Regions from separate parts of the Lysinibacillus sp. FSL K6-3209 genome, predicted to be linked through region 1. Evidence: a T-box and tRNA genes for the amino acid it is inferred to sense, from the RefSeq annotation. Region 1 holds a T-box; the other regions hold tRNA genes.

Evidence for each region. A T-box is a leader RNA that pairs with one kind of tRNA and senses whether it is charged. The one in region 1 lies ahead of metG (methionine--tRNA ligase), so its partner is inferred to be a tRNA-Met.
Region 2: it has a tRNA-Met gene. The T-box ahead of metG (methionine--tRNA ligase) is inferred to sense a tRNA for this amino acid. The anticodon was not compared.
Region 3: it has a tRNA-Met gene. The T-box ahead of metG (methionine--tRNA ligase) is inferred to sense a tRNA for this amino acid. The anticodon was not compared.
Region 4: it has a tRNA-Met gene. The T-box ahead of metG (methionine--tRNA ligase) is inferred to sense a tRNA for this amino acid. The anticodon was not compared.

Annotation. Positions count from the first base shown of each region.
Region 1 is NZ_CP150264.1:4,261,057-4,266,578, reverse strand. It holds gene MHH88_RS20715 (3-oxoacyl-[acyl-carrier-protein] synthase III C-terminal domain-containing protein) at 1-244, opposite strand, end outside; gene rsgA (ribosome small subunit-dependent GTPase A) at 628-1,698, shown strand; gene fosB (metallothiol transferase FosB) at 1,769-2,194, shown strand; gene MHH88_RS20700 (HAD hydrolase-like protein) at 2,210-2,863, shown strand; T-box leader at 2,958-3,218, shown strand; gene metG (methionine--tRNA ligase) at 3,378-5,012, shown strand; gene MHH88_RS20690 (2-isopropylmalate synthase) at 5,204-5,522, opposite strand, start outside.
Region 2 is NZ_CP150264.1:3,523,475-3,528,996, reverse strand. It holds rRNA gene MHH88_RS17325 (23S ribosomal RNA) at 1-435, shown strand, start outside; rRNA gene rrf (5S ribosomal RNA) at 621-736, shown strand; tRNA gene MHH88_RS17315 (tRNA-Val) at 747-822, shown strand; tRNA gene MHH88_RS17310 (tRNA-Thr) at 826-901, shown strand; tRNA gene MHH88_RS17305 (tRNA-Lys) at 908-983, shown strand; tRNA gene MHH88_RS17300 (tRNA-Leu) at 1,007-1,091, shown strand; tRNA gene MHH88_RS17295 (tRNA-Gly) at 1,139-1,213, shown strand; tRNA gene MHH88_RS17290 (tRNA-Leu) at 1,218-1,306, shown strand; tRNA gene MHH88_RS17285 (tRNA-Arg) at 1,316-1,392, shown strand; tRNA gene MHH88_RS17280 (tRNA-Pro) at 1,402-1,478, shown strand; tRNA gene MHH88_RS17275 (tRNA-Ala) at 1,501-1,576, shown strand; tRNA gene MHH88_RS17270 (tRNA-Met) at 1,603-1,676, shown strand; tRNA gene MHH88_RS17265 (tRNA-Ile) at 1,684-1,760, shown strand; tRNA gene MHH88_RS17260 (tRNA-Ser) at 1,776-1,868, shown strand; tRNA gene MHH88_RS17255 (tRNA-Met) at 1,923-1,997, shown strand; tRNA gene MHH88_RS17250 (tRNA-Asp) at 2,001-2,076, shown strand; tRNA gene MHH88_RS17245 (tRNA-Phe) at 2,105-2,180, shown strand; tRNA gene MHH88_RS17240 (tRNA-Gly) at 2,186-2,259, shown strand; tRNA gene MHH88_RS17235 (tRNA-Ile) at 2,262-2,338, shown strand; tRNA gene MHH88_RS17230 (tRNA-Asn) at 2,343-2,419, shown strand; tRNA gene MHH88_RS17225 (tRNA-Ser) at 2,433-2,523, shown strand; tRNA gene MHH88_RS17220 (tRNA-Glu) at 2,526-2,597, shown strand; gene nadA (quinolinate synthase NadA) at 2,699-3,802, opposite strand; gene nadC (carboxylating nicotinate-nucleotide diphosphorylase) at 3,789-4,649, opposite strand; gene nadB (L-aspartate oxidase) at 4,606-5,522, opposite strand, start outside.
Region 3 is NZ_CP150264.1:3,873,173-3,878,694, forward strand. It holds gene MHH88_RS18840 (S8 family peptidase) at 1-1,108, shown strand, start outside; tRNA gene MHH88_RS18845 (tRNA-Leu) at 1,608-1,688, opposite strand; tRNA gene MHH88_RS18850 (tRNA-Cys) at 1,740-1,813, opposite strand; tRNA gene MHH88_RS18855 (tRNA-Gly) at 1,821-1,895, opposite strand; tRNA gene MHH88_RS18860 (tRNA-Gln) at 1,901-1,975, opposite strand; tRNA gene MHH88_RS18865 (tRNA-His) at 1,980-2,055, opposite strand; tRNA gene MHH88_RS18870 (tRNA-His) at 2,092-2,167, opposite strand; tRNA gene MHH88_RS18875 (tRNA-Trp) at 2,180-2,253, opposite strand; tRNA gene MHH88_RS18880 (tRNA-Tyr) at 2,264-2,347, opposite strand; tRNA gene MHH88_RS18885 (tRNA-Thr) at 2,357-2,432, opposite strand; tRNA gene MHH88_RS18890 (tRNA-Phe) at 2,445-2,517, opposite strand; tRNA gene MHH88_RS18895 (tRNA-Asp) at 2,537-2,612, opposite strand; tRNA gene MHH88_RS18900 (tRNA-Met) at 2,618-2,692, opposite strand; tRNA gene MHH88_RS18905 (tRNA-Val) at 2,718-2,793, opposite strand; tRNA gene MHH88_RS18910 (tRNA-Glu) at 2,814-2,888, opposite strand; tRNA gene MHH88_RS18915 (tRNA-Ser) at 2,914-3,005, opposite strand; tRNA gene MHH88_RS18920 (tRNA-Asn) at 3,011-3,087, opposite strand; rRNA gene rrf (5S ribosomal RNA) at 3,106-3,221, opposite strand; rRNA gene MHH88_RS18930 (23S ribosomal RNA) at 3,338-5,522, opposite strand, start outside.
Region 4 is NZ_CP150264.1:3,516,184-3,521,705, reverse strand. It holds gene MHH88_RS17200 (cysteine desulfurase family protein) at 1-89, shown strand, start outside; rRNA gene rrf (5S ribosomal RNA) at 718-833, shown strand; tRNA gene MHH88_RS17190 (tRNA-Val) at 844-919, shown strand; tRNA gene MHH88_RS17185 (tRNA-Thr) at 923-998, shown strand; tRNA gene MHH88_RS17180 (tRNA-Lys) at 1,005-1,080, shown strand; tRNA gene MHH88_RS17175 (tRNA-Leu) at 1,104-1,188, shown strand; tRNA gene MHH88_RS17170 (tRNA-Gly) at 1,236-1,310, shown strand; tRNA gene MHH88_RS17165 (tRNA-Leu) at 1,315-1,403, shown strand; tRNA gene MHH88_RS17160 (tRNA-Arg) at 1,413-1,489, shown strand; tRNA gene MHH88_RS17155 (tRNA-Pro) at 1,499-1,575, shown strand; tRNA gene MHH88_RS17150 (tRNA-Ala) at 1,598-1,673, shown strand; tRNA gene MHH88_RS17145 (tRNA-Met) at 1,700-1,773, shown strand; tRNA gene MHH88_RS17140 (tRNA-Ile) at 1,781-1,857, shown strand; tRNA gene MHH88_RS17135 (tRNA-Ser) at 1,873-1,965, shown strand; tRNA gene MHH88_RS17130 (tRNA-Met) at 2,020-2,094, shown strand; tRNA gene MHH88_RS17125 (tRNA-Asp) at 2,098-2,173, shown strand; tRNA gene MHH88_RS17120 (tRNA-Phe) at 2,202-2,277, shown strand; tRNA gene MHH88_RS17115 (tRNA-Gly) at 2,283-2,356, shown strand; tRNA gene MHH88_RS17110 (tRNA-Ile) at 2,359-2,435, shown strand; tRNA gene MHH88_RS17105 (tRNA-Asn) at 2,440-2,516, shown strand; tRNA gene MHH88_RS17100 (tRNA-Ser) at 2,530-2,620, shown strand; tRNA gene MHH88_RS17095 (tRNA-Glu) at 2,623-2,694, shown strand; gene dpaL (diaminopropionate ammonia-lyase) at 2,864-4,075, shown strand; gene MHH88_RS17085 (MerR family transcriptional regulator) at 4,221-4,982, shown strand; gene MHH88_RS17080 (TraR/DksA C4-type zinc finger protein) at 5,056-5,505, shown strand.

The DNA.
Region 1 (5,522 bases):
CACTATATTGCGTTGCTAACGCTATATACAGATTGTTTCGCTCTTCAAAAGTATGCTCATTGCGGTGCCATTCGGCTGGTACACAGAAATGGCGAGTATGGATGCCACCACTATCGAATACTTTTAAATAACGCTCTAATTTGGGGATTTTTTCGTAAAATAGTTCCTTTGTTAACGCCTCTGCATTCGCTTGTTGCAATGTATAAGGTGGTTGATATGTACTGATCGAAATAATTTTTGACAATTCAACATCTCCTTCGTAAATTGGGGTCTTGTACATTATATGCAGATAGGAAGGGCATACATGCTTCGATAGAACGATTTGACAATTTTGAAAAAATTAGATATATTGGAAACATCTAAATTGGAAGTAGGTGATGTGACATGATGAATAGAGCCGTTTTTAACGAACTGCATTTCGGTTTGTTCAATTTCACACGCCTAAAATATACAATTTGACCTTGCTTTGTAGCGTGAAATACTACTATGTGGCAATGGCTATAATTGTATATTCCCTTAAACGTGCCTGTGAAACTTTGTAACTGCCGAAATGCAGTTGCAAAGTTTTTTTATGTTTGTAACGCATTAAGAGGCGTAATGGATAGACACATTTAGGAGGACTAACAATTGAAATTAACAACTTTAGGTTTTTCAACATATTTTCAAGAGCAATTCACTGCATTTAAAGAGGAAACAAAGTTAGCAAATTGCGTACCTGCAAGGGTTGCTTTGGAGCATAAACATTCATACCGTGTATTAGCTGAAGATGGGGAATGGTTAGCGACCATCGCTGGGCATTTTGCGTATACATCACTCGCTAGAGAAGACTATCCAGCAGTTGGGGATTGGGTACTAGTGGAGAAGATGGCAGGAGAAGAAAAGGCAATTATTCATAAATTATTTAATCGCAAGTCCGTTTTTTCTCGCAAGGTGGCAGGATTAGAAATAAAAGAACAAATAGTCGCGTCAAATGTTGATATCGTTCTTCTTGTCATGAGCTTAAATGCCGATTTTAATATTCGCCGTTTAGAACGCTATTTAGTAGCCGCTTGGGATTCAGGGGCTAAGCCGGTAGTTGTCCTAACAAAGGCCGATTTATGTGAGGATATACCGAGCATGGTACGTGAGGTTGAGCATGTCGCATTTGGAGTAGATATTTTTGTAACTAGTGCTCGTTCAGGTGAAGGGATAGAAGCTATTCAGATGCTCTTTACGGAAGGGGTGACGGGTGCACTGCTCGGTTCATCGGGTGCGGGGAAATCTACTTTAATGAATGCTTTAAATGGAGAAGAGCTGATGAAAGTTTCAGCTATACGAGAAGATGATGCGAAAGGTCGCCATACAACAACACATCGGGAATTAATTGTACTGCCGAGTGGCGGTTGCTTAATTGATACGCCAGGGATGCGTGAATTGCAATTATGGGATCAAAGTGAAAGTCTCTCTTCTAGTTTCCGTGATATTGAAGAATTTGCGACTACATGTCGTTACAGGGATTGTACCCACCATAAAGAGCCGCATTGCGCTGTACAGCAAGCCATTTTAGATGGAACGCTTGAACCATCACGCTTACAAAGCTATTTTAAATTGCAAAAAGAACTTGCTTTTATAGAGCGGAAAACGAATGTGCAAGCAAAACTGAATGAGCAACGCAAATGGAAGCAAATTGCGAAAGGGTTAAAGAAGGGAAAGAAATAGTCGAGAAACGTTAAGGAGCAACTTCGCAATGACTGCGGAGTTGCTATCTAATTGTTCGAGGAGATGTAGTATGACTATACAAACTATTAATCATTTTTTATTTTCTGTTTCAAATTTAGCGCAATCTATAGCGTTTTACCAAAATGTTTTTGATGCCAAGCTTTTAGTGAAAGGGAGAAGCACTGCCTATTTTGATGTAAATGGGCTTTGGTTTGCGTTAAATGAGGAAGCGAATATTCCACGTAACGACATTCACCAGTCCTATACACATATTGCTTTCTCTATTGATGCAAAAGATTTCGATACGATCTATGAAAAGCTTGTACATTATAAAGTCAATATTTTAGAGGGTAGGCTAAGAGATGAGCTAGATAAACAATCTATCTATTTCACCGATCCTGATGGTCATAAATTTGAATTCCATACAGGTACTTTGCAGGATCGCTTAGCGTACTATAAAAAAGAAAAACCGCATATGGAGTTTTTCAATAATTAAAAAAGGAGTGGTAGTATGAAAAAAGCAATTATTTTTGATATGGATGGCACATTATTTCAAACAAATCTTATTTTGGAGCCGGCTCTTTCTGCGACATTCGATGTGCTACGTACAAAGGGATTATGGCAGGGGGAAACACCCATTGCTCAATATCGTGAAATTATGGGGGTTACGTTGCCTGTTGTATGGGAAACATTATGCCCTATGCACACATTAGAGGTGCGTGAAGCTAGTAATGTTTTATTTCATGAAAAGCTTATCGAGCTAATACGAAACGGCAAAGGCGCATTGTATCCAAATGCAGAACAAACACTCGCTACTTTAGCAAACGACTATCATTTATACATAGCGAGCAACGGACAAAAAGAGTACTTGCAAGCAATCGTTGAAACATATAAGCTGAACCGTTTTATAGAAGGAACATACAGTATTCAGTCTATTCCAAGTGGTCATAAATCTGATTTAGTAAGAAGTGTAATCGAAGAAAATTCCATTCAAGCTGGCGCTGTTGTCGGGGATCGTTCATCAGATATCCAAGCAGCACGAGATAATCAGCTATTTTCAATCGCTGTACGCTTTGATTTTGCTCAAGAATCCGAATTACAAAAGGCGCATATTGTGATAGATAATCTACAGGAAATACCATCTGAACTTGCGACGATTTTATAAAAATGTATCATTGTTCTTCATCCATCTATTGCAAGCTCGTGAATGTTTACGTTGCATTTCATAAGGGGAAAGAGTAAAATAGTGCCAAACTATAATAAAAGCGTTGAGAAGGAAAAGTAAATTGGACAAGCATTTAATAGAGAGCCTCTGTTGGTGGAAATGAGGTAAATGAACCCTTTTGAAAATGACCTTTGAGCTTCGTACCGAAAGCTTTTTGCGAGTAGATTACGACGAGGTGGGCACTCGTTACAACAGCGGCAGTATCTCTTATTTAAATGCAAGACGTACTGAATAAGGCAAATAGTGTGAGCTATTTGTAAATATAGGTGGTAACACGGGTATACTCGTCCTAATCAGTCATGATTAGGGCGTTTTTTTTATCTTCAAAAAGCGTTAGCTATTAAAATTTAGGAGAAAAATTCTAATAAGCGCTGAATGAAGATAAGGTTGCAGATAGTTGTAACATGTTATCCGCATAACAAGAAATTTGGAAGATTGAGGGGAGTAACTTAAGATGACAATTGTAATTGGAGGAGCGTGGCCGTATGCGAATGGTTCATTGCATTTAGGGCATATCGCTGCATTATTACCAGGTGATATTTTGGCTAGATATTACCGACAAAAAGGTGAGCAAGTATTGTATGTTTCAGGAAGTGATTGTAATGGTACGCCAATTTCGATTCGAGCAGCACAGGAAAATACGACGACAGAAGCAATCGCAAACCAATACCATAATGAATTCACACAATGTTTCCATGACTTAGGATTTACGTATGATTTGTATACAAGAACGGATGCAAAGCACCATCATGATTCGGTACAGTCTATTTTTTTACAACTGCTAGCAAATAATTATTTATACAAAAAGAAGATTGAACAGGCTTATTGTGAAACGGATAAGCAGTTTTTACCTGATCGCTTTGTGGAAGGTATTTGTCCAAATTGTGGGGCAAAGGCACGTGGAGATCAATGTGATAATTGTTCACAAATTTTAGATCCACTCGAATTAATTGATAAGCGTTGCAAAATTTGTGGCAATGAGCCTGTTATCCGAGAAACAGAACATTTTTACTTTACTTTTAGTCAATTTCAAGGAAGACTTGAAACGTTTTTAGATGAAGCAAAAGCAGATAAACGCTGGCGAGACAATGCACTAGGCTTAACTGAACGTTATTTAGCGGAAGGCGTACCAGATCGTGCTGTTACCCGTGATTTACCGAACGGAGTTGACGTACCTGTTCCAGGCTTTGAAGGAAAGAAAATTTATGTATGGATTGAAGCGGTGGCAGGCTATTTAACAGCTAGTATGGAATGGGCAAAACAACATAATATCGCCATTGAAGATTTGTGGAATGAAGAAACTATTGCTTACTATGTGCATGGCAAAGATAATATTCCATTCCATACAGTTATTTGGCCAGCGATTTTGATGGGTATTGGGGCAAAAGCATTGCCAACACATATTGTCTCAAATGAATATTTAACATTAGAGAAACGAAAATTATCAACGAGTCAAAATTGGGCGGTGTGGGTGCCATATATTTTAAGTCGCTATGATGCAGATTCGATACGATATTTTTTAACAATGAATGCGCCGGAAAACCGAGATACTGATTTTTCTTGGCGAGAATTTATTTATAGTCATAATGGAGAATTGCTAGGCGCTTACGGTAACTTTGTCAATCGCACGTTGAAGTTTATCGAGAAGTCATTTGATGGTCAAGTGCCTCAGGTGGATGTCGATGGGACTGTAAGGAAACAAACGATTCAACTGTTTAGTGATGTCGGTGTGGCGATTGAAGCGGGACATTTTAAACAAGCGTTAGAGGGGGTTTTTGCATATATTCGCGCAGCCAACCGCTATTTTGACGAACAGCAACCATGGTTACAAGTAAAGGACAAGTTGGAAGATTGCCATCAAACGCTCGCAACATGCGTTTATATGATTGCAAATTTAGGTCAAGTGCTACAGCCATTTTTACCGTTCTCTACAGAGAAAATTCGGGATTTGTTAGGCATAACTGAATTGCTGTGGCATGAGCAAGTAGAGCTACCTACAAGCATTACCGACGTAACACCGTTATTTGAACGGCTTGATGTAGGGCTAATTGAAGAAGAATATCAAAAGTTAGTTAACGACAGTCAATAAAATTGTTTGGGTGACTGGCACTGTGCTTTCCGTGGGCACATGATAAGCCGCCATATCCTCGCTAATGCGCGGTAATGGCGGCTTATGTTCTGTGCGGATTCCGCTGAAGTCTCCATGGATATTCCCTTAAAACACATGTGAGTGTATAAGAATTGTATGCGAATTGTATGAGTGCCTGTCACCTAAAAAATTTAGTTTGTAACGGGTGTTAAGTTCGCTACAACAATGCTGTTGATAGCATTGATATAAGCCATTGCACTAGCTTTTAAAATATCTGTATCTGCCGCTTTTGCAATATATTTCGCGCCTTCGTGCTCAATTGTAATTTTTACTTTACCAAGCGCTTCTTTACCACGAGATACGCTGTTAATATTATATTCCACAAGTTTTACATCTATTTGTACAATATCTGCAATGGCAGAATACAAGGCGTCAATCGGTCCTGAACCGACTGCACTAGCTTTTAATATTTCGCCACCTTTGCGAATTTTTACACTAGCAGAAGGGAAG
Region 2 (5,522 bases), 740 kb from region 1:
CCCAAGAGTCCACATCGACGGGGAGGTTTGGCACCTCGATGTCGGCTCATCGCATCCTGGGGCTGTAGTCGGTCCCAAGGGTTGGGCTGTTCGCCCATTAAAGCGGTACGCGAGCTGGGTTCAGAACGTCGTGAGACAGTTCGGTCCCTATCCGTCGTGGGCGTAGGAAATTTGAGAGGAGCTGTCCTTAGTACGAGAGGACCGGGATGGACACACCGCTGGTGTACCAGTTGTCTTGCCAAAGGCATCGCTGGGTAGCTATGTGTGGACGGGATAAGTGCTGAAAGCATCTAAGCATGAAGCCCCCCTCAAGATGAGATTTCCCATTACGCAAGTAAGTAAGATCCCTCAAAGACGATGAGGTAGATAGGTTCGAGGTGGAAGTGTGGTGACACATGGAGCTGACGAATACTAATCGATCGAGGACTTAACCAAAAAGTTTGAAACATTCAATGAACCGTTTATCCAGTTTTGAAAGAACAACCTTTCATAAAAGGGTTTCAAGATACGAGTAGTTCGCGGAAGCAATTGAGAGAAGGAAGGAGCGTACATCTGTACGTGACTGACTGAACGAATGAAGCTGACAAAGAAATACGATGTATATTGAAAGCCGTAAATAGTCTAGTGATGATGGCAAAGAGGTCACACCCGTTCCCATACCGAACACGGAAGTTAAGCTCTTTAGCGCCGATGGTAGTTGGGGGCTTCCCCCTGTGAGAGTAGGACGTCGCTAGGCATAATACCCAGGAGGATTAGCTCAGCTGGGAGAGCATCTGCCTTACAAGCAGAGGGTCGGCGGTTCGAGCCCGTCATCCTCCACCATATGCCGGTTTAGCTCAGCAGGTAGAGCAACTGACTTGTAATCAGTAGGTCGTGGGTTCGATTCCTATAGCCGGCACCATTTTTTGAGCCATTAGCTCAGTTGGTAGAGCATCTGACTTTTAATCAGAGGGTCGAAGGTTCGAGTCCTTCATGGCTCACCATTTTTAATTGCCAACAATAAGATGCGGGTGTGGCGGAATTGGCAGACGCACTAGACTTAGGATCTAGCGCCGCAAGGCGTGGGGGTTCGACTCCCTTCACCCGCACCATTTTATTTGAATTTGATAATTGCCAGGATAAATAATCTTATGCACATGCGGAAGTAGTTCAGTGGTAGAACACCACCTTGCCAAGGTGGGGGTCGCGAGTTCGAACCTCGTCTTCCGCTCCAATGTGCCGGGGTGGCGGAACTGGCAGACGCACAGGACTTAAAATCCTGCGGTAGGTGACTACCGTGCCGGTTCGATTCCGGCCCTCGGCACCATTTTATCAAGCGCCCGTAGCTCAATTGGATAGAGCGTCTGACTACGGATCAGAAGGTTGTGGGTTCGACTCCTGCCGGGCGCGCCAATAAATGAACGGGAAGTAGCTCAGCTTGGTAGAGCACTTGGTTTGGGACCAAGGGGTCGCAGGTTCGAATCCTGTCTTCCCGACCATTTTCAAAAAATTGTAACTTATGGGGCCTTAGCTCAGCTGGGAGAGCGCCTGCCTTGCACGCAGGAGGTCAGCGGTTCGATCCCGCTAGGCTCCACCATAATTTATAACCAGTATAAAGATCCTGGCGGCGTAGCTCAGCTGGCTAGAGCGTACGGTTCATACCCGTAAGGTCGGGGGTTCGATCCCCTCTGCCGCCATCTTAAAGGACCTTTAGCTCAGTTGGTTAGAGCAGACGGCTCATAACCGTCCGGTCGCAGGTTCGAGTCCTGCAAGGTCCACCATTTATATAATAGTACGGAGGTATACCCAAGTCTGGCTGAAGGGATCGGTCTTGAAAACCGACAGGCGGGTAACACCGCGCGGGGGTTCGAATCCCTCTACCTCCTCCAGTTTTAATTTTAGTAAATGGTGTACAAAAAACTCGAAGTGAATAAACATATTATCGCGGGGTGGAGCAGTGGTAGCTCGTCGGGCTCATAACCCGAAGGTCGTTGGTTCAAATCCAGCCCCCGCAACCAAATGGTCCCGTGGTGTAGCGGTTAACATGCCTGCCTGTCACGCAGGAGATCGCCGGTTCGATCCCGGTCGGGACCGCCATTTTAAAATAGGTTCAGTCAAAGTATATGGGTCAGTAGCTCAGTTGGTAGAGCATTAGATTGAAGCTCTAAGTGTCGGCGGTTCGATTCCGTCCTGACCCACCATATACGCGGGTGTAGTTTAATGGTAAAACCTCAGCCTTCCAAGCTGATGTCGTGAGTTCGATTCTCATCACCCGCTCCAATGGGCCTATAGCTCAGCTGGTTAGAGCGCACGCCTGATAAGCGTGAGGTCGATGGTTCGAGTCCATTTAGGCCCACCATTATTCCGAAGTAGCTCAGTTGGTAGTAGCACCTGACTGTTAATCAGGTTGTCGCAGGTTCGAGTCCTGCCTTCGGAGCCATTTTTTTATTTATGGGGAAGTACTCAAGAGGCTGAAGAGGCGCCCCTGCTAAGGGTGTAGGTCGGGTAACCGGCGCGAGGGTTCAAATCCCTCCTTCTCCGCCATTGGCCCCTTGGTCAAGCGGTTAAGACACCGCCCTTTCACGGCGGTAACACGGGTTCGAATCCCGTAGGGGTCATACTAAAACACAGTCGCTATGAGCAATCATAGCGACTGTGTTTTTTTTGTCTAGATCATTTTAAAAATCGTCTACCATTAAATCGGTAGACGATTTTTTGCTTAACTACGTGATAGCATTCTTTCAAGAGAGCTACGAGCTTCTTCAGCCGTTGACGCATCCACTTGAATGCGATTATGTGGCTTGCCTTGGTCAATACTTTCAAGTGACCAAAGTAAATGTGGAAGGTCGATTCGATTCATTGTAAGACAAGGGCAGAAGTTTTCGTTTAAAGAGATTATATGTTTATCAGGATGTTGTTGAATAATGCGGTTTACTAGATTCATTTCTGTTCCGATTGCCCACGCCGAGCCGCTTGGGGCGTTATTAATCGTATCGAGAATATATTTTGTAGAGCCTGCATCATCTGCAGCAGCTACCACTTCACGGCTACATTCAGGATGAACAATAATGCGCATATTTGGATATGTTTGACGAACCTTAGCAGTATGTTGTACTGTAAAACCTTCATGCACCGAACAGTGTCCTTTCCACAATATGACTTTGATTTTTTCTGGTGATTGGTCTGTTTCAAGTGTATTTGTATGAGGATTCCAAACCGCCATACTTTCTAGTGGAACACCTAAGTCAAATGCAGTGTTTCTACCCAAATGCTGATCTGGTAAAAATAAAATACGCTGCTTTTGTGAAAAAGCCCATTTTACCATTTCTTTGGCATTGGAGGAGGTTACGCAAGCTCCACCGTGACGACCAGTAAATGCTTTAATGGCTGCAGTCGAATTTACATATGTTAACGGCAATATTGTATTGCCAAAAAGTTGTTGTAAAATAGGCCAAGCTTGCTCTGTTTGATAAATATCCGCCATATCTGCCATGGAACAACCTGCACGCATATCAGGTAAATAAACATGCTGTCTTTCAGTAGTGAGCATATCAGCTGTCTCGGCCATAAAATGTACTCCACAAAAAACGATATGTTCTGCTTCTGTATTAGCAGCAGAAATTTGAGCAAGCTGTAAGGAATCTCCTGTGGCATCAGCAAATTGAATCACTTCATCTTTTTGATAGTGATGTCCAGGAATAAAAAGCTTCTTACCTAGTTTCTTTTTAATAGCTAAAATTCGAGACTCCATTTCGGTCGTTGATAATGTGCGGTAATGCTCAGGAAGTAATGAAGTTTGTTGTAGTAGACTAGTGATGGACAAGTGTATGCTCTCCTTTCATTTGTACAAGTGCACTTATATCAAAGGCTTTTACTGAATGAGTTAGTGAACCTAGTGAAATCCATTGAATACCTGACTTTGCATAAGCATGTAAATTTTCTAATGTAATACCACCAGAAGCTTCAGTAGCAATATGTGATGGAACGGATTGAATCCAAGCTGCTATTTCTTCAGGCGTACAATTATCGAACATAATAATGTCTACACCTGCTGCAATGGCTTCATCTAATTGAGTTTTCGTTTCAATCTCTACCTCGATTTTTACCGTATGCCCAATTTTTTTACGAGCGGTTTGTACAGCTTCTGTAATACTACCAGCAAAAGCAATATGATTATCCTTGAGCATAATCGCATCGTATAAACCACTTCGATGATTATAAGCACCACCTATACGTACAGCATATTTATCAAGCATTCTTAAGCCTGGAATCGTTTTACGTGTATCGCAAATTTTTGCAGTAGTTCCTGCAGTTTCCTGAACTGCTCTATTGGCTGCCGTGGCGATAGCAGACATGCGCTGAATAAGATTTAAAATCACCCGTTCTCCTATTAATAATTTCTGTAGTGGTCCTTTAATAACTGCAAGAATATCACCATAGTTCACGGCATCACCATCATTTTTATGCATTGTGATCTGCATGGAAGGATCGAGTAACCGAAAACCATGTTCGATAATAGGTGTTCCACAAAAAATACCACTATCTTTTGCATAAAAGGAAAAGGAACCTGTTTGCTCAACTGAAAAGATAAGTTCGCTTGATAAATCCCCATCTCCTATGTCCTCATTAAAAAATTGTTTGAGCATTTCCTCGAGCTTGATGATATTCATACAATGAATTCCTCACTTTCATTTGTCCTTGTTGAAAAATAATCCAGCGCCGTGCCCAGTCTGTATCACTGTTAGGCGTATCGTTGCGAATATGAGCGCCACGAGTTTCTGTTCGTGTAAGAGCTGCATGCACCATCAGCGAAGCAACAATATGCATCATGTAGAGTTCAAGATGCTGTGCATTGAAATTCATCACATTCACTTGAAGTAAATCTTGTAATGCAGGCAATTGCTCTGCAAAATGCCGCATATCGATAGGGTTTCGAACGATGCCTAATGTATGCATCATTGTTTGTTGTAATTGCTCTTTCGGTAATAATGGGGGCATCGACTGATGATATTTTGCATCAGCAAGCGTGAAATTCGTTTGGTTGCAACCAGTTTGTATGATATATTGAGCCATCTTTTGGCCGAATGTGATGCCTTCCAGTAATGAATTGCTAGCTAAACGATTTGCTCCATGAACGCCCGTACAAGCAACTTCGCCAACAGCATACAGGTTAGCAATCGTAGTTCTTCCTATGTCATCAGCTATAACGCCCCCCATTAAGAAATGACTTCCAGGTGCTACAGGGATTAGGCCATTTTGTAAATCAATACCGTTGTCATTGCAAAGTTTTGTAATCGTAGGGAATTTCTCTTCAAAGTGCTGAATGCTTGTAATATCAATAAATGTTTCTTGCCCAGATGCGCGCTTTATATATAATGTGTGGGCAGTAATATGACGTGGTGCTAAATCAAGCAGTGGATGTACACCTGCCATAATAGGTTCACGTTGTGCATTAACAAAAATACCTCCAGCGCCTCGAACAGCTTCAGAAACTAATCCTTTAGCCTCTCCATGACACCATAATAAACTTGGATGAAATTGCA
Region 3 (5,522 bases), 390 kb from region 1:
TTGGGAATTAACAGAGAATGGATTTTCAACTGATATGAATGAAAAACAATTCGAAGCATTACAGAAGAATAAAAATTACACAGTTACAAAAGTTCCTATCGTTACATTAGATACGATAGGTTTGGAAGACGATAGTATGGTAGAAAATGAAACCCTGGATTTGGTAACTTCTTTAAGAGCTTCTCAACAAATACCTTGGGGAATTAAAGCAATTTATAACAATGATACTTTAACATCGACAACTGGAGGAAGTGACATTAATATTGCTGTACTCGATACGGGTGTAAATACTTCTCATCCTGACCTTGTCAATAACGTAGAGCAATGTAAAGACTTTACAGGTGCGACAACACCCATTAACAACAGCTGTACAGACAGAAACGGACATGGTACACATGTTGCTGGTACGGCCTTAGCTGATGGTGGAAGCGATCAAGCAGGCGTTTACGGTGTAGCTCCAAATGCTGATCTTTGGGCTTACAAAGTGTTATTAGATAGCGGCTCTGGATACTCAGATGATATTGCTGCTGCTATTCGACATGCAGCAGATCAAGCAACAGCTACTGGTACCAAAACAATTATTAGTATGTCTCTAGGTTCTTCAGCGAATAATAGCCTCATTTCAAGTGCTGTCAATTACGCATACAGTAAAGGAGTTCTAATAGTAGCTGCAGCTGGTAATTCAGGCTATGCGCAAGGAACAATTGGTTATCCGGGGGCATTACCAAATGCAATCGCCGTTGCAGCTTTAGAAAATGTACAACAAAATGGGACTTATCGTGTAGCTGATTACTCTTCACGTGGTTATATATCTACAGCTGGAGATTATGTAATCCAGGAAGGTGATATTGAAATCTCAGCTCCTGGCTCATCCGTTTATTCTACATGGTATAATGGCGGTTATAATACAATTAGCGGCACATCAATGGCTACTCCTCATGTCTCTGGTTTAGCAGCGAAAATTTGGGCTGAAAATCCGTCATTGTCTAACACGCAACTACGTTCTAACTTACAAGCGAGAGCACAATCAGTAGATATTAAAGGTGGTTATGGAGCTGCTATAGGTGATGACTACGCTTCAGGATTTGGATTTGCTCGCGTTCAATAATTTTAAAAGGTGAAGCATACTAACATTAGTAATACAAACCATCGCTTTGGTTTGTATTACTATTTTCTTGGTTCTAAACGTATTCACCAGTACCCTTATACACAATGAATCTTTGTGATACTTATGACGACGTATCTCCCATGTCTCTTTGCGTCATTTGCGCTTACATTCCTTCGTTCGGTCTATTCATAAGGCAGAGGCATGCTATGCTGCCGAATCAAACATACAATTATCCTCTTTTATTAAATCCAATTAAAAAGCCCATGTTTATTTTTCAAACATGAGCTTTTTTAGTTTGCTCTCCTTTATCGATCACATTTTATCGGATTGCAGCTTGTGTAAAAACTTGTGTAAAATGAACCTGCCTGTGTGTAAAAAGATTTCGATTCTTATCGTTTCCTATTGTAACCCAAGAAATGTAAAAAGCTCACAAACCCTGTTCTGTCAAGGTTTGTGAGCTTTCTAATCTTACTAAACGTAACGTATATGTACGTGATGATACCGGTGGTCGGGGTCGAACCGACACTCCAAAGGAACACGATTTTGAGTCGTGCGCGTCTGCCAATTCCGCCACACCGGCATAATACTTTAGAGATAAAAAAAATCGGAGTATCCGATTAAGAAAAAAATATGGAGGCGGCAACCGGATTTGAACCGGTGATAAAGGTGTTGCAGACCTGTGCCTTACCACTTGGCTATGCCGCCATATTATTGGAGCGGAAGACGAGGTTCGAACTCGCGACCCCCACCTTGGCAAGGTGGTGTTCTACCACTGAACTACTTCCGCATAAATGGCTGGGGTACTAGGATTCGAACCTAGGCATGACGGAATCAAAATCCGTTGCCTTACCGCTTGGCTATACCCCAACAATGGGGCGACTGATGGGAATCGAACCCACGAATGCCGGAACCACAATCCGGTGCGTTAACCACTTCGCCACAATCGCCATTGCTTTATAGTTATATTTTAATTTTATAGTAAATGGGGCGACTGATGGGAATCGAACCCACGAATGCCGGAACCACAATCCGGTGCGTTAACCACTTCGCCACAATCGCCATAAAATTAATTGGCAGGGGCAGTAGGAATCGAACCCACACCAAAGGTTTTGGAGACCTCTATTCTACCGTTGAACTATGCCCCTATAAAAAAACTGGTGGAGGGGGACGGATTCGAACCGCCGAACCCTAAGGAGCGGATTTACAGTCCGCCGCGTTTAGCCACTTCGCTACCCCTCCGGGAAAACATGGTGCCGGCTATAGGAATCGAACCCACGACCTACTGATTACAAGTCAGTTGCTCTACCTGCTGAGCTAAACCGGCAAAAAAACATGATGGGTCAGGACGGAATCGAACCGCCGACACTTAGAGCTTCAATCTAATGCTCTACCAACTGAGCTACTGACCCATATTTATTATTTTAAAAATGGCGGTCCCGACCGGGATCGAACCGGCGATCTCCTGCGTGACAGGCAGGCATGTTAACCGCTACACCACGGGACCATTTTTGGTTGCGGAGACAGGATTTGAACCTGTGACCTTCGGGTTATGAGCCCGACGAGCTACCACTGCTCCACCCCGCGATAATGCTATTTTGATTTTAAAAAATGGTGGAGGATGACGGGCTCGAACCGCCGACCCTCTGCTTGTAAGGCAGATGCTCTCCCAGCTGAGCTAATCCTCCATCTGGGTATTCGTTATAAATGGTGACCCCTACGGGATTCGAACCCGTGTTACCGCCGTGAAAGGGCGGTGTCTTAACCGCTTGACCAAGGGGCCTTTAATGATTGGAATCCTAAAGTGCTGGCGGAGAGTAAGGGATTTGAACCCTTGAGACAGTGTTAACCGCCTACACGATTTCCAATCGTGCTCCTTCGGCCACTCGGACAACTCTCCAAGAATGGCTCCGAAGGCAGGACTCGAACCTGCGACAACCTGATTAACAGTCAGGTGCTACTACCAACTGAGCTACTTCGGAATAATTTTAGTATGTATAGCCTAGCGACGTCCTACTCTCACAGGGGGAAGCCCCCAACTACCATCGGCGCTAAAGAGCTTAACTTCCGTGTTCGGTATGGGAACGGGTGTGACCTCTTTGCCATCATCACTAGACTATTTGAAAGACATTACCTATTATAACATATATCATTATAATTACAAGTATTTAAGAAATACTTTTTCATTCTTTCAAAACTGGATAAACGGTGCATTGAAATGTTTCAAACTTTTTGGTTAAGTCCTCGATCGATTAGTATTCGTCAGCTCCATGTGTCACCACACTTCCACCTCGAACCTATCTACCTCATCGTCTTTGAGGGATCTTACTTACTTGCGTAATGGGAAATCTCATCTTGAGGGGGGCTTCATGCTTAGATGCTTTCAGCACTTATCCCGTCCACACATAGCTACCCAGCGATGCCTTTGGCAAGACAACTGGTACACCAGCGGTGTGTCCATCCCGGTCCTCTCGTACTAAGGACAGCTCCTCTCAAATTTCCTACGCCCACGACGGATAGGGACCGAACTGTCTCACGACGTTCTGAACCCAGCTCGCGTACCGCTTTAATGGGCGAACAGCCCAACCCTTGGGACCGACTACAGCCCCAGGATGCGATGAGCCGACATCGAGGTGCCAAACCTCCCCGTCGATGTGGACTCTTGGGGGAGATAAGCCTGTTATCCCCGGGGTAGCTTTTATCCGTTGAGCGATGGCCCTTCCATGCGGAACCACCGGATCACTAAGCCCGTCTTTCGACCCTGCTCGACTTGTAGGTCTCGCAGTCAAGCTCCCTTGTGCCTTTACACTCTACGAATGATTTCCAACCATTCTGAGGGAACCTTTGGGCGCCTCCGTTACCTTTTAGGAGGCGACCGCCCCAGTCAAACTGTCCGCCTGACACTGTCTCCTGCCCCGCTAAGGGGCATGGGTTAGAATTTCAATACAACCAGGGTAGTATCCCACCGACGCCTCCTTCGAAGCTGGCGCTCCGAGATCTCTGGCTCCTACCTATCCTGTACAAGTTGTACCAAAATTCAATATCAGGCTACAGTAAAGCTCCACGGGGTCTTTCCGTCCTGTCGCGGGTAACCTGCATCTTCACAGGTACTATAATTTCACCGAGTCTCTCGTTGAGACAGTGCCCAGATCGTTACGCCTTTCGTGCGGGTCGGAACTTACCCGACAAGGAATTTCGCTACCTTAGGACCGTTATAGTTACGGCCGCCGTTTACTGGGGCTTCAATTCGCAGCTTCGCTTGCGCTAACCACTCCTCTTAACCTTCCAGCACCGGGCAGGCGTCAGCCCCTATACGTCACCTTACGGTTTTGCAGAGACCTGTGTTTTTGCTAAACAGTCGCCTGGGCCTATTCACTGCGGCTCTCATGCGCTTGCACGCTCAAGAGCACCCCTTCTCCCGAAGTTACGGGGTCATTTTGCCGAGTTCCTTAACGAGAGTTCTCTCGCACACCTTAGGATTCTCTCCTCGACTACCTGTGTCGGTTTGCGGTACGGGCACCTCTCACCTCGATAGAGGCTTTTCTTGGCAGTGTGAAATCAGGAACTTCGTCCATACGGACTCGCCATCACAGCTCAACGTTACAGTGTGCGGATTTGCCTACACACACGCCTTACTGCTTGGACGCGCACAACCAACGGCGCGCTTACCCTATCCTACTGCGTCCCCCCATTTCTCAAACGGTGAGGAGGTGGTACAGGAATATCAACCTGTTGTCCATCGCCTACGCCTATCGGCCTCGGCTTAGGTCCCGACTAACCCTGAGCGGACGAGCCTTCCTCAGGAAACCTTAGTCATACGGTGGACGGGATTCTCACCCGTCTTTCGCTACTCATACCGGCATTCTCACTTCTAAGCGCTCCACCAGTCCTTCCGGTCTGACTTCAACGCACTTAGAACGCTCTCCTACCACTGACATCGTAGATGTCAATCCACAGCTTCGGTGAATCGTTTAGCCCCGATACATTTTCGGCGCAGCGTCACTCGACCAGTGAGCTATTACGCACTCTTTAAATGATGGCTGCTTCTAAGCCAACATCCTGGTTGTCTGTGCAACGCCACATCCTTTTCCACTTAACGATTACTTTGGGACCTTAGCTGGTGGTCTGGGCTGTTTCCCTTTTGACTACGGATCTTATCACTCGCAGTCTGACTCCCGTGTATAAATATCTGGCATTCGGAGTTTGTCTGAATTCGGTAAACCGGGATGGCCCCCTAGTCCAAACAGTGCTCTACCTCCAGTATTCTCATCACGAGGCTAGCCCTAAAGCTATTTCGGAGAGAACCAGCTATCTCCAAGTTCGATTGGAATTTCTCCGCTACCCACACCTCATCCCCGCACTTTTCAACGTGCGTGGGTTCGGGCCTCCAGTAAGTGTTACCTCACCTTCACCCTGG
Region 4 (5,522 bases), 740 kb from region 1:
AGTTTTTTAGAATATCATTTGGACCAACAACAACATTTGAAGAAATTGATCAATTAACCTTTGTGTTGTCTAATATTGTAAAATTCTAAAATAAAGTAGGATATACGTTAGAACTGTATTGAACAAAGCCTTTAATTTTAACTTATAATTATTACTTCCTGTGGAAATTAAAGGCTTCTCGGTTCTGATAAATTGCTTCTTGACGTTACTAGTATAAGCATGAGCTTTAAGTGATAACTCAAAAGCGGTAACATCTAAAACTTAATGTTGAAAAGAAGTAATAACTACCTTTACGATAGGGATGTAAACTAGCACGACCATTAAAGAAACAGTAGTAGTGTTTGTTAAAAAATATACGTCCTTTTGTCGACAATCTAACTATTTTATTTATTTGTGTAAATAAAATGTTTTCTTTTGGAAAAACAATTGCTATAATGGTTAGTAGAGCGATAAATTCTCTCACATAGCAAAAATATCTTCAAAAAGTAATAATTTCTTTTTTTTATAAAAAAGTGTTGCATTCTCTAGATAAACGTTATACAATAATTCTTGTCTTGAAGGACAGGTAAATAACTTCAAAACGAAATACATAAAAGTTTCGAGATAAAAGCTATTCGCAAAAGTGGTTGAGAGAAGGAAGAAGCGTACTCTAGTATGTAACTGACCGAACACATGAAGCTAATGCAGTAATACTTTGGATTGAAAGTCGAAACATAGTCTAGTGATGATGGCAAAGAGGTCACACCCGTTCCCATACCGAACACGGAAGTTAAGCTCTTTAGCGCCGATGGTAGTTGGGGGCTTCCCCCTGTGAGAGTAGGACGTCGCTAGGCATAATACCCAGGAGGATTAGCTCAGCTGGGAGAGCATCTGCCTTACAAGCAGAGGGTCGGCGGTTCGAGCCCGTCATCCTCCACCATATGCCGGTTTAGCTCAGCAGGTAGAGCAACTGACTTGTAATCAGTAGGTCGTGGGTTCGATTCCTATAGCCGGCACCATTTTTTGAGCCATTAGCTCAGTTGGTAGAGCATCTGACTTTTAATCAGAGGGTCGAAGGTTCGAGTCCTTCATGGCTCACCATTTTTAATTGCCAACAATAAGATGCGGGTGTGGCGGAATTGGCAGACGCACTAGACTTAGGATCTAGCGCCGCAAGGCGTGGGGGTTCGACTCCCTTCACCCGCACCATTTTATTTGAATTTGATAATTGCCAGGATAAATAATCTTATGCACATGCGGAAGTAGTTCAGTGGTAGAACACCACCTTGCCAAGGTGGGGGTCGCGAGTTCGAACCTCGTCTTCCGCTCCAATGTGCCGGGGTGGCGGAACTGGCAGACGCACAGGACTTAAAATCCTGCGGTAGGTGACTACCGTGCCGGTTCGATTCCGGCCCTCGGCACCATTTTATCAAGCGCCCGTAGCTCAATTGGATAGAGCGTCTGACTACGGATCAGAAGGTTGTGGGTTCGACTCCTGCCGGGCGCGCCAATAAATGAACGGGAAGTAGCTCAGCTTGGTAGAGCACTTGGTTTGGGACCAAGGGGTCGCAGGTTCGAATCCTGTCTTCCCGACCATTTTCAAAAACTTGTAACTTATGGGGCCTTAGCTCAGCTGGGAGAGCGCCTGCCTTGCACGCAGGAGGTCAGCGGTTCGATCCCGCTAGGCTCCACCATAATTTATAACCAGTATAAAGATCCTGGCGGCGTAGCTCAGCTGGCTAGAGCGTACGGTTCATACCCGTAAGGTCGGGGGTTCGATCCCCTCTGCCGCCATCTTAAAGGACCTTTAGCTCAGTTGGTTAGAGCAGACGGCTCATAACCGTCCGGTCGCAGGTTCGAGTCCTGCAAGGTCCACCATTTATATAATAGTACGGAGGTATACCCAAGTCTGGCTGAAGGGATCGGTCTTGAAAACCGACAGGCGGGTAACACCGCGCGGGGGTTCGAATCCCTCTACCTCCTCCAGTTTTAATTTTAGTAAATGGTGTACAAAAAACTCGAAGTGAATAAACATATTATCGCGGGGTGGAGCAGTGGTAGCTCGTCGGGCTCATAACCCGAAGGTCGTTGGTTCAAATCCAGCCCCCGCAACCAAATGGTCCCGTGGTGTAGCGGTTAACATGCCTGCCTGTCACGCAGGAGATCGCCGGTTCGATCCCGGTCGGGACCGCCATTTTAAAATAGGTTCAGTCAAAGTATATGGGTCAGTAGCTCAGTTGGTAGAGCATTAGATTGAAGCTCTAAGTGTCGGCGGTTCGATTCCGTCCTGACCCACCATATACGCGGGTGTAGTTTAATGGTAAAACCTCAGCCTTCCAAGCTGATGTCGTGGGTTCGATTCCCATCACCCGCTCCAATGGGCCTATAGCTCAGCTGGTTAGAGCGCACGCCTGATAAGCGTGAGGTCGATGGTTCGAGTCCATTTAGGCCCACCATTATTCCGAAGTAGCTCAGTTGGTAGTAGCACCTGACTGTTAATCAGGTTGTCGCAGGTTCGAGTCCTGCCTTCGGAGCCATTTTTTTATTTATGGGGAAGTACTCAAGAGGCTGAAGAGGCGCCCCTGCTAAGGGTGTAGGTCGGGTAACCGGCGCGAGGGTTCAAATCCCTCCTTCTCCGCCATTGGCCCCTTGGTCAAGTGGTTAAGACACCGCCCTTTCACGGCGGTAACACGGGTTCGAATCCCGTAGGGGTCATACTAAAACGCAGTAAATGTGATTTCACATTTACTGCGTTTTTTTTGCTAGATTAAAAATTTGAGAGAGCATCGTTTCCGACTGTCTATTTATAAATCCAATGATGATTCTCTTTACTAGTATTATTAGGTAATATAGGTATAAGCAATAATAGAGGGGGATCATACGAATGAGCGAAAACTTAAGATGGGTGTATAATCGACAATATCATTTACAAGAGAATTTAGAACAAGGTAAAGATATACTACAAAAATTTACAGTAGAACAGGTTAATTGTGTGGAAAGATTCCATCATACATATGAAAATTTTGAAAAAACACCTATACATGATTTAGATGCTTTAGCACTGCATCTTGGGGTTAGTAAGATTTTTGTTAAAGATGAGTCCTATCGCTTTGGCTTAAATGCGTTTAAGGTGTTAGGTGGTATTTATGCGATTGGCAAATATATTGCGAAATTGCTAGATCAAAATATTGATGAATTGTCTTTTGAACAATTAAAACTACCTGAAGTGAAAGAAAAATTAGGCGACTGTACCTTTATTTCAACGACAGATGGCAATCATGGGCGCGGGGTTGCTTGGGCAGCAAGGGAACTTGGCTGTAAGGCGCGAATTTATATGCCTGCTGGTAGTGCGGAAGAGCGCTTGCAAAATATTAAAAATGAAGGCGCATATGCAGAAATCACTTCAATGAATTATGATGAAACGGTAAGGTATACCTCACAGCTTGCAAAGGATAATGGCTGGATAGTGATACAGGATACAATGTGGGAAGGTTACGAAGAGATTCCATTATGGATTATGCAAGGCTATACAACATTGGCAAAAGAGATTGTTGACCATTTGCAAGAAGCACCGACCCATGTATTTTTACAGGCAGGTGTAGGTTCATTTGCAGGAGCTATAGTCGCTTTTTTACAACAATATTATGGTCAGCAACTAACATTTGTTTTAATTGAACCAGATGCAGCTAATTGCTTTTATGAGAGTTTTAACCGAGGAACAGGACAGTTTGTTACTGTCGGTGGAGAAATGCAAACCATTATGGCTGGCTTAGCATGTGGGGAGCCTAACCCTATCGCTTGGGATATTTTAAAAGCATATACAAAGGTAAGTATTAGTTGTAGTGAGAAGGTAGCTGCAACGGGTATGCGCGTCTTGGGAAATCCACTTGGCGCGGATAATCGTATTGTTGCAGGAGAATCAGGAGCAGCGCCATTTGGATGTTTTTATGAATTAATGACAAATGAGGATTACTATGATTTAAAGGTAGCTTTACAGCTCAATCCAAAGTCAAAGATATTGTTTGTTAGTACAGAGGGAGACACAGACGTAGAAAACTACAGAAATATAGTGTGGCATGGGAAGTATGCTAAATAGGAAAGGTGAGCATCTTGGAATTTTCTGAGATGTTCTTTTTTATGTTATGGTTTTGATAATTCAGCGATTATGTATTTTATATTGTTTTAACCCTTGACCTTAACGCTGCGGAAAGGTTTACAGTATAAATATGGAGGTGAAAGCAATGGAGTATACCATTTTACAGCTTGCTAAATTGTCAGGGGTAAGTACGAGAACGTTGCGGTATTATGATGAAATTGATTTACTAAAGCCGGCAAGAACAAATGAAGCAGGGTATCGCTTTTATGGGCAACAAGAAGTCGATATTCTTCAGCAAATTTTGTTTTATAAAGCGTTAGATATGAAGCTTGAAACCATTTACAACATTATTCATGCACCTGAATTTCAACATATATCAGCATTAAAAACACATCGTGATGCTTTATTACAACGAAAAAAACAGCTAGATCAATTATTAAAAACAGTGGAACAAACCATTCAATCGATTGAGGAGGAACAACCAATGACGAACGAAGAGAAATTTGAAGGCTTTAAAGAAATGCTGATTGAGGAAAATGAAAAACAATACGGTAAAGAAATTCGTGCAAACTATGGCGATGAAAAGGTCGATGCATCGAATGCGAAGTTTAAGAATTTATCAGAGGAACAATATAAGGCAATGCAGCAACTCGAACAGCAACTATTTGAACGATTAAAAGAGGCAATGGCTATAGGCGACGTGAAAAATGATGTCGCCATGGAAGTGGCAGAACTGCATAAGCGTTGGCTGAGCTTTTCGTGGTCGCAATATACAAAGGAAGCACATGCTGGTTTAGCACAAATGTATATAGCAGATGAACGTTTTACTGCATATTACGATCAACATGTGTCAGAAGGTGCTACTCAATTTCTCCATGATGTAATTAGAGAATACACACAAAACTAATGGAATCCTTCTCATACAGATGTTTTAGAAATAGATATTTAGGAAAAAATGAAAGTATGAGGAGGAGATTTTTTTGAATCAACAAATGATCGAAAAGTTTAAAAACCAATTACAGCAGGAATTACAAGAACTAGAGAAGCAGCTAGAAGAATCAGAGCGACCGCAGGCAACAGAGCTCTCAAATTATGATAACCATCCAGCTGATAATGCAAGTGATTTAACAGACCAACTTACAGAGATGGCCATTGATGAACATCGCAGTGACCATGCTGAAGAAATCGAGCATGCGCTGCAAGCAATAGAAGATGGCACATATGGTAAGTGCGCTGTATGTGGCGAAGAAATTCCGTTAGGCCGTTTAGAGGCTATGCCACATGCATTGACATGTGTAGAGCATGCTGAGCAAAGAGACGATTTACTGCGACCAGTAGAAGAAGATGTGTTATCCTCTTTACCAAAATCAGATGATTTCGAAGAGCTTGAGGAATTTGGTTCGTCTGATACACCATCAGATAAAATGTAAAAAATAAGAGCATTTCT